Regions from separate parts of the Pseudoalteromonas sp. H103 genome, predicted to be linked through region 1. Evidence: predicted binding sites of a transcription regulator. Region 1 holds the regulator's gene; the other holds the start of a gene.
The links. The regulator NrdR, encoded in region 1, represses ribonucleotide reductase genes. The targets are predictions, from matches to a motif close to AAACACNANATNTNGTGTTT.
Positions count from the first base shown of each region.

Region 2: the regulator NrdR is predicted to act here: its motif matches at 2,043-2,062, upstream of nrdA (class 1a ribonucleoside-diphosphate reductase subunit alpha).

Region 1 covers NZ_LOFG01000006.1:18,058-24,711, reverse strand. Annotated here, with positions in the region: gene thrC (threonine synthase) at 1-709, shown strand, start outside; gene glyA (serine hydroxymethyltransferase) at 980-2,236, shown strand; gene nrdR (transcriptional regulator NrdR) at 2,341-2,790, shown strand; gene ribD (bifunctional diaminohydroxyphosphoribosylaminopyrimidine deaminase/5-amino-6-(5-phosphoribosylamino)uracil reductase RibD) at 2,793-3,929, shown strand; gene ATS74_RS05890 (riboflavin synthase) at 3,946-4,599, shown strand; gene ribBA (bifunctional 3,4-dihydroxy-2-butanone-4-phosphate synthase/GTP cyclohydrolase II) at 4,629-5,741, shown strand; gene ribH (6,7-dimethyl-8-ribityllumazine synthase) at 5,843-6,307, shown strand; gene nusB (transcription antitermination factor NusB) at 6,323-6,654, shown strand, end outside.
Region 2 covers NZ_LOFG01000015.1:483,707-490,360, reverse strand. Annotated here, with positions in the region: gene ubiG (bifunctional 2-polyprenyl-6-hydroxyphenol methylase/3-demethylubiquinol 3-O-methyltransferase UbiG) at 1-457, shown strand, start outside; gene ATS74_RS11965 (HAD family hydrolase) at 457-1,137, shown strand; gene nrdA (class 1a ribonucleoside-diphosphate reductase subunit alpha) at 2,182-4,464, shown strand; gene nrdB (class Ia ribonucleoside-diphosphate reductase subunit beta) at 4,531-5,661, shown strand; gene yfaE (class I ribonucleotide reductase maintenance protein YfaE) at 5,661-5,933, shown strand; gene ATS74_RS11945 (DUF1287 domain-containing protein) at 5,999-6,556, opposite strand; gene ATS74_RS11940 (hypothetical protein) at 6,617-6,654, opposite strand, start outside.

The DNA of each region.
Region 1 (6,654 bases):
AAAATCGTTTTTAGATGATGAAGTTAAATCAACACTTGGCCTTAATTCAGCTAACTCAATCAACATTAGCCGCCTAGTAGCGCAAGTGTGTTATTACTTTGAAGCCATTGCTCAATTACCTAAAGAAAAACGTGCAACAGCGCATATTTCAGTACCTAGCGGTAACTTTGGTAATGTATGTGCCGCCATGATTGGCGCGGTAATCGGTATGCCAGTAGGTAAACTAAGTGCTACAACTAATCAAAATGATACAGTTCCGCGCTTTATGCTTGATAAAAACTGGGCGCCAAACGCAACGCTTGAGTCGCTTTCAAACGCGATGGATGTAAGTAAACCTAATAACTGGCCGCGCGTGCAAACAATGTTAGATAATAACTGGTTTAGCTACGATAACTTTTATTCAAGCAGCGTAAGCGAGCAAGATACACAAACTGTGATGAAAAATATTCAACAAACAGGCTATGTAGCAGAACCACATACGGCGATTGCTTACCAAGGTCTTGTTGAAAATAGAGCACCTGGTGCCGCGGGTATCTTTTTAGCAACAGCACATCCTGCTAAATTTAAAGAAAGCGTAGAAGAGATTTTAAATATTGAATTGGATATGCCAAAACCATTAAGCGATGCATTAGCTAAACCGTGCTTAGCAAGCGATATTAACGCCGATTATGATGCGTTACGCACTGAAATACTGGCAAAGTTAGGTTAACCCAGTAGCGAAAAATTAAGCGGCTTAGGCCGCTTTTTTATTATTTAAAATAGGTATTAGCACGCTGCTATCATTAACTAATTAAATGTAAAAAATAAAATTCATTTAAATTATTAATGCATTTATAAAAAAATATCATCTTAAAAACCCTGTGAAATAGTTTCAATCCCTGTTTAAATATCCTCAACTTAAGAGCGTAGGCAAAGAGTCGTTTAAAGCGTACAATAAAGCCTCTAAAAAACACCATACACGTTGCCCTAGGAGACCCCAATGTTAGAACGTAGCATGAATATTTCGGATTTTGATCCAGAGTTATTTGACGCGATAAACAAAGAAACTGCTCGCCAAGAAGAGCACATCGAATTAATCGCTTCAGAAAACTACTGTAGCCCACGTGTACTAGAAGCACAGGGTTCACAGCTTACAAACAAATACGCTGAAGGTTACCCAGGCAAACGTTACTATGGCGGTTGTGAGCACGTTGATGTTGTTGAACAACTAGCAATTGACCGTGCAAACGAGTTATTTGGTTCTGACTATGCGAACGTTCAGCCACATGCTGGTTCTCAAGCAAACGCAGCTGTTTTCTTAGCATTATTAGATGCTGGCGACACAGTACTAGGTATGAGCTTAGCTCATGGTGGTCACTTAACGCACGGTTCACACGTAAGCTTCTCTGGTAAGCTTTACAATGCAATTCAATACGGTCTAGATGAAGCAACGGGCGAAATTGATTACGCACAAGTTGAAGCGCTAGCACTTGAGCACAAACCAAAAATGATTATTGGTGGTTTCTCAGCGTACTCAGGTATTGTTGATTGGGCTAAGTTCCGTGAAATTGCAGATAAAGTAGGCGCTTACTTATTTGTTGATATGGCTCACGTTGCAGGCTTAATTGCTGCGGGTGTTTACCCAAGCCCAGTACCTCATGCACACGTTGTAACAACGACAACACACAAAACACTTGCTGGCCCTCGTGGCGGTTTAATTATTTCTGCATGTGGTGATGAAGCTATTTACAAAAAGCTTAATAGCGCTGTATTCCCTGGTGGCCAAGGTGGTCCTTTATGTCACATTATTGCTGCAAAAGCAGTGGCATTTAAAGAAGCACTACAACCAGAGTTTAAAACATACCAAGCTCAAGTAGTTAAAAATGCACAAGCTATGGTTGCTGTAATGCAAGAACGTGGTTACAAAATCGTATCTGACAAAACAGAAAACCACTTATTCTTACTTGATTTAATCGATAAAGATATCACAGGTAAAGATGCCGACGCAGCGCTTGGTAATGCAAACATTACAGTTAACAAAAACTCTGTACCAAACGATCCTCGCTCACCGTTTGTTACTTCTGGTTTGCGTATTGGTTCACCTGCAATTACACGTCGTGGCTTTAAAGAAGCTGAGTCGAAAGAACTTGCTGGCTGGATTTGTGACGTATTAGACAACATCAACGATGAGTCTGTACAAGCGCAAGTTAAAGAAAAAGTAAAAGCAATTTGTGCAAAATTACCTGTATACGCTTAATTGTACAAGCAGCTGTAATTTAGATCACAACCACTTAGTTTTTTGCTAAGATAAAAGGCCGCTATTTAGCGGCCTTTTTTGTTTTAAAACGGAAGTACCGAGTTATGCATTGCCCATTTTGTACCGCAAAAGATACTAAAGTTATTGATTCTCGCCTAGTCGGTGGAGGCCACCAAGTTCGCCGTCGTCGTGAGTGCAACGATTGCCACGAGCGCTTTACTACATTTGAAGGGGCAGAGCTCGTTATGCCGCGCGTAATAAAACAAGACGGCAGCCGAGAACCATTTAACGAAGATAAGCTTCTAAATGGCCTTAACCGCGCCCTTGAAAAGCGTCCAGTGAGTACCGAACAAGTCGATGAAGTCGTTAATATTATTAAATCTCAATTGCGTGCTACTGGTGAGCGGGAGATATCAAGCCACTTAGTCGGTGAGTGCATTATGGAAGCGCTTAAAAAGCTCGATAAAGTAGCGTATGTAAGATTTGCCTCTGTGTATCGCTCGTTCGAAGATATACGCGAGTTTGGTGAAGAAATTGCCCGTTTAGGGGAGTAATAATGCAAAGCCAAATACCATTTACCGAACAAGATGAAATGTATATGGCGCGCGCCATAGAACTTGCCAAAAAAGGTCGGTTTACAACAACACCAAATCCTAATGTGGGATGTGTGTTAGTTAAAAACAACCAAATCATTGGTGAAGGTTTTCATCAGCTTGCAGGGCAGGGACACGCTGAGGTTAATGCGCTTGCAGTGGCTGGTGAGAAGGCAAAAGGCGCTACGGCTTATGTCACGCTTGAACCGTGCAGCCATTACGGACGCACTCCCCCGTGCGCTGAAGGTTTAAAAGCCGCAGGTGTAGTAAAAGTTATAGCTGCAATGGTTGATACCAACCCGCAAGTAGCTGGTAAAGGGCTTAAAATACTTAGCGATGCTGGTGTTGAAGTTGCATTTGGATTGTTAGAGCAACAAGCTCGTGCACTTAATTTAGGTTTTTTTAAGCGTATGGAGCAAGGCTTGCCTTACGTAACATGTAAAATGGCCGCAAGTATTGATGGTAAAACCGCACTTAAAAATGGCCAAAGTAAGTGGATCACAGGTTCTGTAGCACGCCAAGATGTGCAGCTGTATCGCGCTCAAAGCTGCGCAATTTTAACCGGTGCAGATACCGTACTTGTTGATGATGCAAAACTTAATGTACGCCAAAACGAATTGCCACAACCTTTACCTACAGATTTACCGCTTCGCCAACCTGTGCGTGTTATAATTGACTCGCAAAATAGATTAACACCTGAACTTGCCTTATTTAGTATTGAAAATGACATAATAATTTTTACCACCAAGGTTGATAAATCAAAGCAGTGGCCGCATTTTGTAAGACATATAGAAGTAAGTGAGATTAACGCAAAGGTTAATTTAACTGAGGTTTTACAGCAGTTAGCTCAATTACAGATTAATAATGTATGGCTAGAAGCAGGTGCTACACTTGCTGGTAAAATGTCTGAACTTAATTTAATTGATGAATTTGTATTTTACTTAGCACCAAAATTAATGGGGTGTGATGCAAAAAGTTTAGTAAATTTTCCTGAATTGACGAGTATGCAAAATACAGTTCATTTAACATTTAATGAGTGTGTACGTATTGGCGACGACTTACGTATAACTGCAGTAAAAAAACTCATTAAAACCACTTAATAAAAAGAGTAGCACTATGTTTACTGGAATAATTGAAGCCACAGGCAAAATTGCCTTACTACAAAAAAAACAAGGCGACTTAGCTATTCGCATCCAAAGTGCTGATCTTGATATGAAAGATGTAAAACTTGGCGATAGCATTGCAACCAACGGTGTATGTTTAACTGTCGTAGATAAACATATAGATGGTTTTAGCGCTGATTTATCCAACGAAACAATTAGCCTTACAGGCTTTGCTCATTATGCTTTAGGGCAAACTGTAAATCTTGAAAAAGCGATGCAGCCAGTATCTCGCTTAGGTGGTCATTTAGTGTCAGGGCACGTAGATGGTATAGCAACAATTACTGCCATTACACCTAATGCCCGCGCAACAGAGTACTGGTTGAGCACCAATGAAAATTTAATGAAATACATCCCTTATAAAGGGTCTGTATGTATTGATGGCATAAGTCTGACAGTAAACGCTGTTGAAGGTAATAAATTTAAACTAACAATAGTACCGCATACTAGCGAGCAAACGACCATCGCTGATTTTAAAGTGGGGACGCAGGTTAATTTAGAAGTCGACCAAATTGCACGTTATTTAGAACGTCTAATTAAAGGCGCTGAGCAACCTACAGGCTCAGACATTTCAATGAGTTTACTAGCTAAAGCTGGTTTTATTAAATAACGACACTGATAACTTACACGAGCAAATTTATGAATTTACACAGCGCACAAGAAATCATCGACGACATTAAAGACGGAAAAATGGTTATTTTAATGGACGATGAAGATAGAGAAAACGAAGGCGATTTAATAATAGCTGCTGAGCATATTAGCGCAGAGGCGATTAACTTCATGGCTACTCATGGCCGTGGTCTAATTTGTTTAACCATGACTCAAGAGCGTTGTGAGCAACTTGATTTACCATTAATGGTTAAAAACAATGGCGCAGCGTTTTCTACTAACTTTACTATGTCGATTGAAGCATCTAAAGGTGTAACAACGGGCATATCTGCAGCAGATAGAGCGCGTACAGTTCAAGCTGCTATTGCAAAGGGGGCTGTACCAAGCGATATCGTACAACCTGGACATATTTTTCCTATTATGGCGCAACCTGGTGGCGTTTTAACACGTGCAGGGCATACCGAAGCTGGCTGTGATTTAGCTCGTTTAGCAGGGCTTGAAGCATCATCAGTTATTGTTGAAATACTTAATGCCGATGGCACGATGGCGCGCCGCCCAGATTTAGAAATATTTGCTAAAGAGCACGGTATTAAAATTGGCACTATTGCTGATTTAATCGAATACCGTAACTTAAACGAAACCACAATTGAACAAGTTGCTAAGTGTAAGTTACCGACTGAACACGGCGAGTTTGATTTAGTAACGTACAAAGACACTATCGACGGACAATTACATTACGTATTGTTAAAAGGCGAAATTAAAGAGCAAGAACCAACGCTTGTTCGCGTGCATTTACAAAGTACCTTTAACGACATTTTACTTTCAGACAGAAGTGCGGACCGTAGTTGGGGTCTTTCTGATGCGATGGCTTACATAGCGAAAAATGACGGTGCTCTGGTTATTTTAGGCAAGCAAGAAAGCACTGAAGAGCTAGAAGCAACAGTAAAAGCATTTGCCGCTGCTGATGCCGGTGAAAATGTAACACCTCGTAAATTTAAAGGTACATCGCGTACTGTCGGTGTTGGCTCGCAAATACTGGCTGACCTAGGTATTAAACAAATGCGCCTTATGAGCCGCCCTAAAAAGTACCATGCACTTTCGGGCTTTCATTTAGAAGTGGTTGATTACGTTGAGCCGCAATAAGCGGTTTGCTTTAAACTAGTCTATTTTTTTATTTTTATGGTATGATGCGCAGCAATTTTTGCGCAATCGCAACCGCTTGAACATATTTTTAGGGTTATCAAATGAAAATTATTGAAGGTAATAAGTACGCTCCAGGCAAAAAATTCGCTATCGTTATTTCTCGTTTTAACGACTTTATTGGTAGCAGCCTTCTTGAAGGCGCTGTTGATGAGTTAAAACGTACCGGTGGTGTATCTGATGACGACATTACTGTTGTTTATGTACCTGGTGCAGTTGAGTTACCTTTAGCGGCAAAACGCGTTGCAGCAAAAAAAGAGTATGATGCAATCATCGCATTAGGCGTAGTGATCAGAGGTGGTACACCACACTTTGACCTAGTTGCTGGCGAATCAAACAAAGGCCTTGCAAATGTATCGCTTGAGTATGATATCCCGGTTGCATTTGGCGTATTAACTACAGAAAGCATTGAACAAGCAATTGAACGCGCTGGTACCAAAATGGGTAACAAAGGCGGCGAAGCGGCATTAGGCGCGCTTGAAATGGTTAATGTGTTAGATAAAATTTAAGTTTAAGGAATTTTTGTGAAACCAGCAGCAAGACGTAAAGCACGTATCTTAGCACTTCAGGCCGTTTATTCTTGGCAATTAAGTGGCAATCTAATTGCCGATATCGAACAACAAATGTTGATCGAAAACGACGTGACTAAAATTGATGTTGAATACTTTAAAGATTTAGCTACCGGCGTTGCTGTTAACTACAAGCAATTAGACGAAGCTGTATCTCCACATTTAACACGTCCGTTTGATGATTTAGATATGGTTGAGCGTGCAATCTTACGTTTAAGCGCGTATGAGCTTAAATTCCGTGAAGATGTACCTTACAAAGTAGCAATCAATGAAGGCATTGAACTTGC
Region 2 (6,654 bases), on a different contig from region 1:
CTTAACTGTTGCCAAATTACACAGTTTAGAAACAGGTGTAAATGTAGATTACATAAAAGTACCTGCCGAAGAATTTGCGTCACAGCATCCTGAACGCTTCGACGTGATTACCTGTATGGAAATGTTAGAGCACGTGCCCGACCCTGCCTCTATCATTCATGCTGTAGCAGAGCTTGCTAAACCAGGCGCAGACGTTTTTTTCTCTACCCTTAATAAAACACCTAAGTCTTACTTGTATGCCATTGTTGGCGCTGAAAAGCTGCTAAAAATGGTACCAGAAGGTACGCACGACCATAAAAAGTTTATTAAGCCTGCGCAATTAATCGCATGGGCAGAGCAAGCTGGATTAAAAGTGCGTGCAAGTGCAGGATTAACGTATAACCCGTTTTCAAAGCAATACACACTAAATACAGATGTAAGCGTTAATTACATACTTCATTTTGAGAAGTTAGCTTAATGGCTAGCTCTCAAACCCCCACTTCACTTGTAAATTACGATGCGTTTTTATTTGACTTAGACGGTACGCTTCTTGATACCGCAGATGATTTAGGCGCTGCTTTGAATGCTGTACTTCGCTCGCAAGGCGTAGATGAAGTAACCAGCGATGTTTATCGCCCTGCTGCCTCTAACGGTGCTGGTGCATTATTAGAAGCTGGTTTTAAAGCGTTATGGCCTGAGCAAGCACAAAGCACACTTATTGAACAGCTTGTTGATGAGTATGCTGCAAACATAGCAAATCAAACCGTTTGTTTTTCTGGTATAGAACCACTACTTATTGCGCTTTCTCATAAAAAGATCAAATGGGGGATCATGACTAACAAGCCCGGCTTTTTAACTGATCCTTTAGTGGCTGCTATTCCCGCTTTAAAAGATGCAAGTGTTGTGATCAGTGGCGACACTTTAGCTGAGGCTAAACCCTCACCTTTACCACTTATACATAGTGCAAAGCTGATGGGGGTAGACCCTAAACGCTGCTTGTACATTGGCGATGCACAGCGTGACATTCAAGCAGGCAAAGCTGCAGGTATGCATACCGCCACAGCACTTTGGGGCTATGTACCTAGCATTGACGAAGCTGTTAGCTGGAATGCCAACTTTAACTGGCAAAGTCCGATTGATGGATTCAACCATATATAGTGCCATGTTAATTATTAAACACTATATATTGTGATTATGTTAGTTTTTACGCAAAGCTTGATGATAATAAAACCAGTCGAAATTTATTTTCAAATTGCGTAAATTTAGCAGATCATTAGTTTAATTGTCATTTATGTGTGAGCGTCTACTAACATAATTACATTATCCCAAAGTTATCCACAGACAGGGGCAAGTATGTCCCTTGCAAAACAACTCAGACCACATTAAAGTTTTATTAACACTTTGATGGAATTGATATTTCAACTAGGTGGAGGGGCTAACATCATACCCAAGGTTTGAATATGATGTTAGCAAAGACACTTGCTAAAATTTTAGGAAAGCGCCCTAGTGTGGAAGTTTGAGCGTATCTTATTCTTATATTATCGGCAAGTGACTAAACTCAGATTTAGGATAACTAAAGTTGAAGTTCAGTTTATCTATAGAAATATCAGAAAGTGTAATAATAGGTATTTTTAAAATTATTACACTGAGCAGCATGCTCTTTGTATAAATTTAAATGGGCTATCTTTTAGCCCATTTCTATATCTTACCTCTAATTATGCTTTTCATTTATAAAAGCGTTCTACCATGAACACTAAACAATTCACTTAGGTAGTACACTGAAGCCACATATAGTGCTATGTTAATTAATAAACACTATATATTGTGATCGTGTTAGTTTTTACGCAAAGCTTGATGATAAAAAAACCAGTCGAAATTTATTTTAAAATTGCGTAAATTTAGTAGAACATTAGTTGATTTTTACATATTTCAACTTAAATGATTGTTCGAAGGTGAGTGTCTACTAACACAAGTACGTTATCCCAAAGTTATCCACAAACAGGGGCAATTATGTCCCTTGCAAAACAACTCAGACCACACTATCTTGTGATCTCCAAATTGAACAACACCAGATATTGTGGCCAAATGTTATTCAATTAAATTCGCCAATACGGTGAAACTTATAATAAATGAGTATGTACCTTGCGATTGCGAGGTATAAAGCATTGGTCAAAATACATAATCCCCAAGGAATACAGGCAAATGAACCAACAGTTATCTGTAAGCAAACGTGACGGGCGTAAAGAGCCTCTTGATCTGGATAAGATCCATCGCGTTATTGAATGGGCCGCCGAAGGTTTAAAAAACGTATCGGTTTCGCAAGTTGAATTAAAATCACACATTCAGTTTTACGACGGTATTCGTACTAAAGATATTCACGAAACCATTATTAAAGCAGCTGCAGATCAGATTTCAAAAGAATCGCCTGATTACCAGTACTTAGCGGCACGTTTAGCCGTGTTCCATTTACGTAAAAAAGCGTATGGTCAGTTTGAGCCACCACGTTTATTTGACCACGTAACAAAAATGGTTGAAGACAAACGCTACGACGCTCATTTACTTGTAGATTACACAGAGCAAGAGCTTGACGAGCTAGATGCATACCTAGATCATTCTCGCGATCTTAACTTTAGCTACGCAGCAGTAAAACAGCTTGAAGGTAAATACTTAGTTCAAAACCGTGTATCGGGTGAAATTTACGAAAGTGCACAGTTTTTATATATTTTAGTGGCCGCGAGCTTGTTCTCTGACTACCCACGTGAAACACGTACTGATTACATCAAACGTTTTTACGATGCGGTATCAATGTTCAAAATATCATTGCCTACGCCTATTATGTCGGGTGTACGTACGCCTACTCGTCAATTTAGCTCTTGCGTACTTATTGAATGTGGCGACAGCCTTGATTCAATCAATGCAACGTCGTCAGCTATTGTAAAATACGTTTCTCAGCGTGCGGGGATTGGTATTAACGCAGGTCGTATTCGTGCTCTAGGTAGCCATATTCGTAACGGCGAAGCATACCACACCGGTTGTATTCCATTTTACAAGCACTTTCAAACAGCGGTTAAAAGCTGTTCACAAGGCGGTGTACGCGGCGGCGCAGCAACATTATTCTACCCGCTTTGGCACTTAGAAGTAGAAAACCTACTCGTACTTAAAAATAACCGTGGTGTAGATGACAACCGTGTTCGTCACTTAGATTACGGCGTACAGTTTAATAAATTAATGTATTCTCGTTTAATTAAAGACGACTATATTACGTTATTTAGCCCATCAGACGTACCAGGTCTTTACGACGCCTTCTTTGAAGACCAAGACGAGTTTGACGCGTTATACATTAAATACGAGCAAGACGACTCAATTCGTAAAAAGCGTATTAAAGCAATTGAGCTTTTCTCAATGTTTGCTCAAGAGCGTGCGAGCACAGGTCGTATTTACTTACAAAATGTGGATCACTGTAATACGCATAGCCCGTTTATTTCTAAAGTGGCGCCAATTCGCCAATCTAACTTATGTTTAGAAATTGCATTGCCAACTAAGCCACTAAATAACGTGAACGACGAAGAAGGCGAAATTGCTCTTTGTACACTATCTGCGTTTAACTTAGGTGCAATAGAGTCACTTGATGAGCTTGAAGAACTCGCTGAGCTTGCAGTACGTGCACTTGATAACTTACTTGATTTCCAAGACTACCCAGTACCGGCTGCACGTAATGCCACTATGGGACGTCGTACGTTAGGTATAGGTGTAATCAACTACGCATACTACTTAGCTAAAAACGGTAAGCGTTATTCAGACGGCAGCGCAAATGCGCTAACTCACAAAACATTTGAAGCGATTCAATATTACTTAATGAAAGCGTCTAATGAGCTTGCTAAAGAACGTGGTGCATGTCCTAAGTTTAACGAAACAACGTACTCTCAAGGTATTATGCCAACAGATACGTACAAACGTGACCTAGACAAAATTTGTGATGAACCTCTTCACCTAGATTGGGATTCACTTCGTGCGAGCATTCAAGAGCACGGTATGCGTAACTCAACACTAAGTGCGTTAATGCCATCAGAAACATCGTCGCAAATTTCTAACGCAACTAACGGTATTGAGCCACCACGTGGTCACATTAGCGTTAAAGCAAGTAAAGACGGTATTTTGAAGCAAGTAGTACCTGAGTACGAACGTTTGAAAGATAATTACGAGCTATTGTGGGATATTCCATCAAACGATGGTTACTTGCAACTTGTAGGCATAATGCAAAAATTTATTGACCAAACTATCTCGGCCAATACTAATTATGATCCAAACAAATTCGAAGGTGGTAAAGTACCTATGAAAGTCTTATTAAAAGACTTACTAGGCGCCTACAAATTAGGTGTTAAAACCTTGTACTACCATAATACACGCGATGGTGCATCTGATGCACAAGACGACACGCCAGAAGTCGAAGATGACGATTGTGCAGGCGGCGCGTGTAAAATATAGTTGCTGATTTTAATTTTAAGCGGGCGTTTAGCCCGCTTTGTTCTGATAGTTTTTTGAGTGATAAACATGTCTTATACTACTTTTAGCCGTAATCATAATAACCAAATGCAAGAGCCAATGTTTTTTGGCCAAACTGTAAACGTATCGCGTTACGATCAACAAAAATACCCTATTTTCGAAAAGTTAATTGAAAAGCAACTGTCTTTCTTTTGGCGTCCTGAGGAAGTAGATGTAAGTAAAGACCGGTTAGACTTTCAAGCATTACCAGATCACGAAAAGCACATATTTTTAAGTAACTTAAAATATCAAACATTGCTTGATAGTGTTCAAGGGCGATCGCCTAACGTTGCCCTACTTCCTATTGTATCTATTCCAGAGCTAGAAACGTGGATAGAAACATGGGCATTTAGTGAAACAATTCACAGTCGCTCATACACGCACATCATTCGTAACGTAACGCAATCACCAGAGCTTATTTTTGATGATATTGTGAGTAATGACAAGATCAGCGAGCGTGCTGATGCAGTAACAACGTACTACGATGATTTAATTAATTCTGTATCGCTTTACAACCTATATGGCGAAGGCAAACACGAGATTAACGGTAAAACAGTTATTGTTAATTTATTCGAACTTAAAAAGAAACTTTACCTTGCTATGATGTCGGTAAACATTCTTGAAGCAATTCGTTTTTACGTTAGCTTTGCATGTTCGTTTGCGTTTGCTGAACGTGAATTAATGGAAGGTAACGCTAAAATCATCAAGCTAATCGCACGTGATGAAGCACTTCACCTTTCGGGTACTCAGCATATTTTAAACATTATGCAAGATGGTAAAGACGACCCAGAAATGGCGATTGTTGCTGCGCAGTGCCGCGACGAAGCCATTAAAATGTTTGTAGAAGCAGCTGAGCAAGAAAAAGAATGGGCAGAGTACTTATTCAAAGATGGCTCTATGATTGGTTTAAACAAACACATTTTATGTCAGTATGTTGAATACATTACTAATGCACGTATGACCGCTATTGGCCTACCTGCTCAGTTTGATAACAACAGCAACCCTATTCCATGGATCAACTCATGGCTTGTATCAGACAACGTGCAAGTAGCACCACAAGAAGCTGAAATTAGCTCATACCTTGTTGGTCAAATTGATTCACAAGTAGATGCCTCAGAATTTGGTGACTTTGATTTATAATGAGTGACAAACCCACTGCAAGCATAACGCTTGCAGATAACAGCCAGTGTATAGAATTTACCACTGGCTGCCCTTCAGTTTTACTGTGCTTAGAATCCCAAAAAATAGACGTAGCGTATCAATGCCGCGAAGGCTATTGTGGAGCGTGTAGAGCGACCTTACTCACAGGTAATGTTGAATACAACGAAGAGCCTTTAGCCTTTGTACGCGAAGGTGAAATCCTGCTGTGCTGCTGTAAACCCAATGGAAATATAAGTATTAGTTTAAAATAAGCATTTTTAAATTCTGCTTGAGGAAATTTATAGTACAGAGTTTAAGTTAAATATTAATGCCTTAGCTAAAAGCCTTCTGGTACGAAGCGATAATGCCCTGTAATTTTATAATTAAAAAGCATATCGCTTTTTTGGGGCCCTCGACCAATATTATGAACTATAAACGGATTGCCTGTCTCTTTTGAGTGCTCATCAATCACCATACCAATGTGCGGTAAATTGCCCGGTAACATCCATGTAACTATATCTCCAGCTTCATAATCTGCTGGGTTAGCAGAGATACTCAACATGTGCCCATGTCTTTTAAAATAAGTTTGTAAATTAGGCACTCTTCGGTGGTCTATATTTTTATCCGGCTTAGTTAAACCCCATATACGTTTAGAAGGATACAATGCAAAGTTTTGCAACATATCTTCGTGTACACGTTTTTGTAAATCTATACCTAACTTTCTATAACTTCTGATTATAACGTCGGTACATACCCCAATATTTTCAGGCACATCACCACCAGGGTAAGCAATTGAGTGATAAGCCCCGTCGTAGGTAATATTGTGTTTTGTTCGCTCTAGTAAGGCTGATACTATACTTTCTTCAAACGTGACAGCTTGTGCATCAATACACATTAAAGTAAAAAAGCATCCTAACGTTTTGTTCATAAAAATTCCTTTAAAATTCAGCGCTAATTACAACGTATGACTTACATATTTTGGCACATCTATTT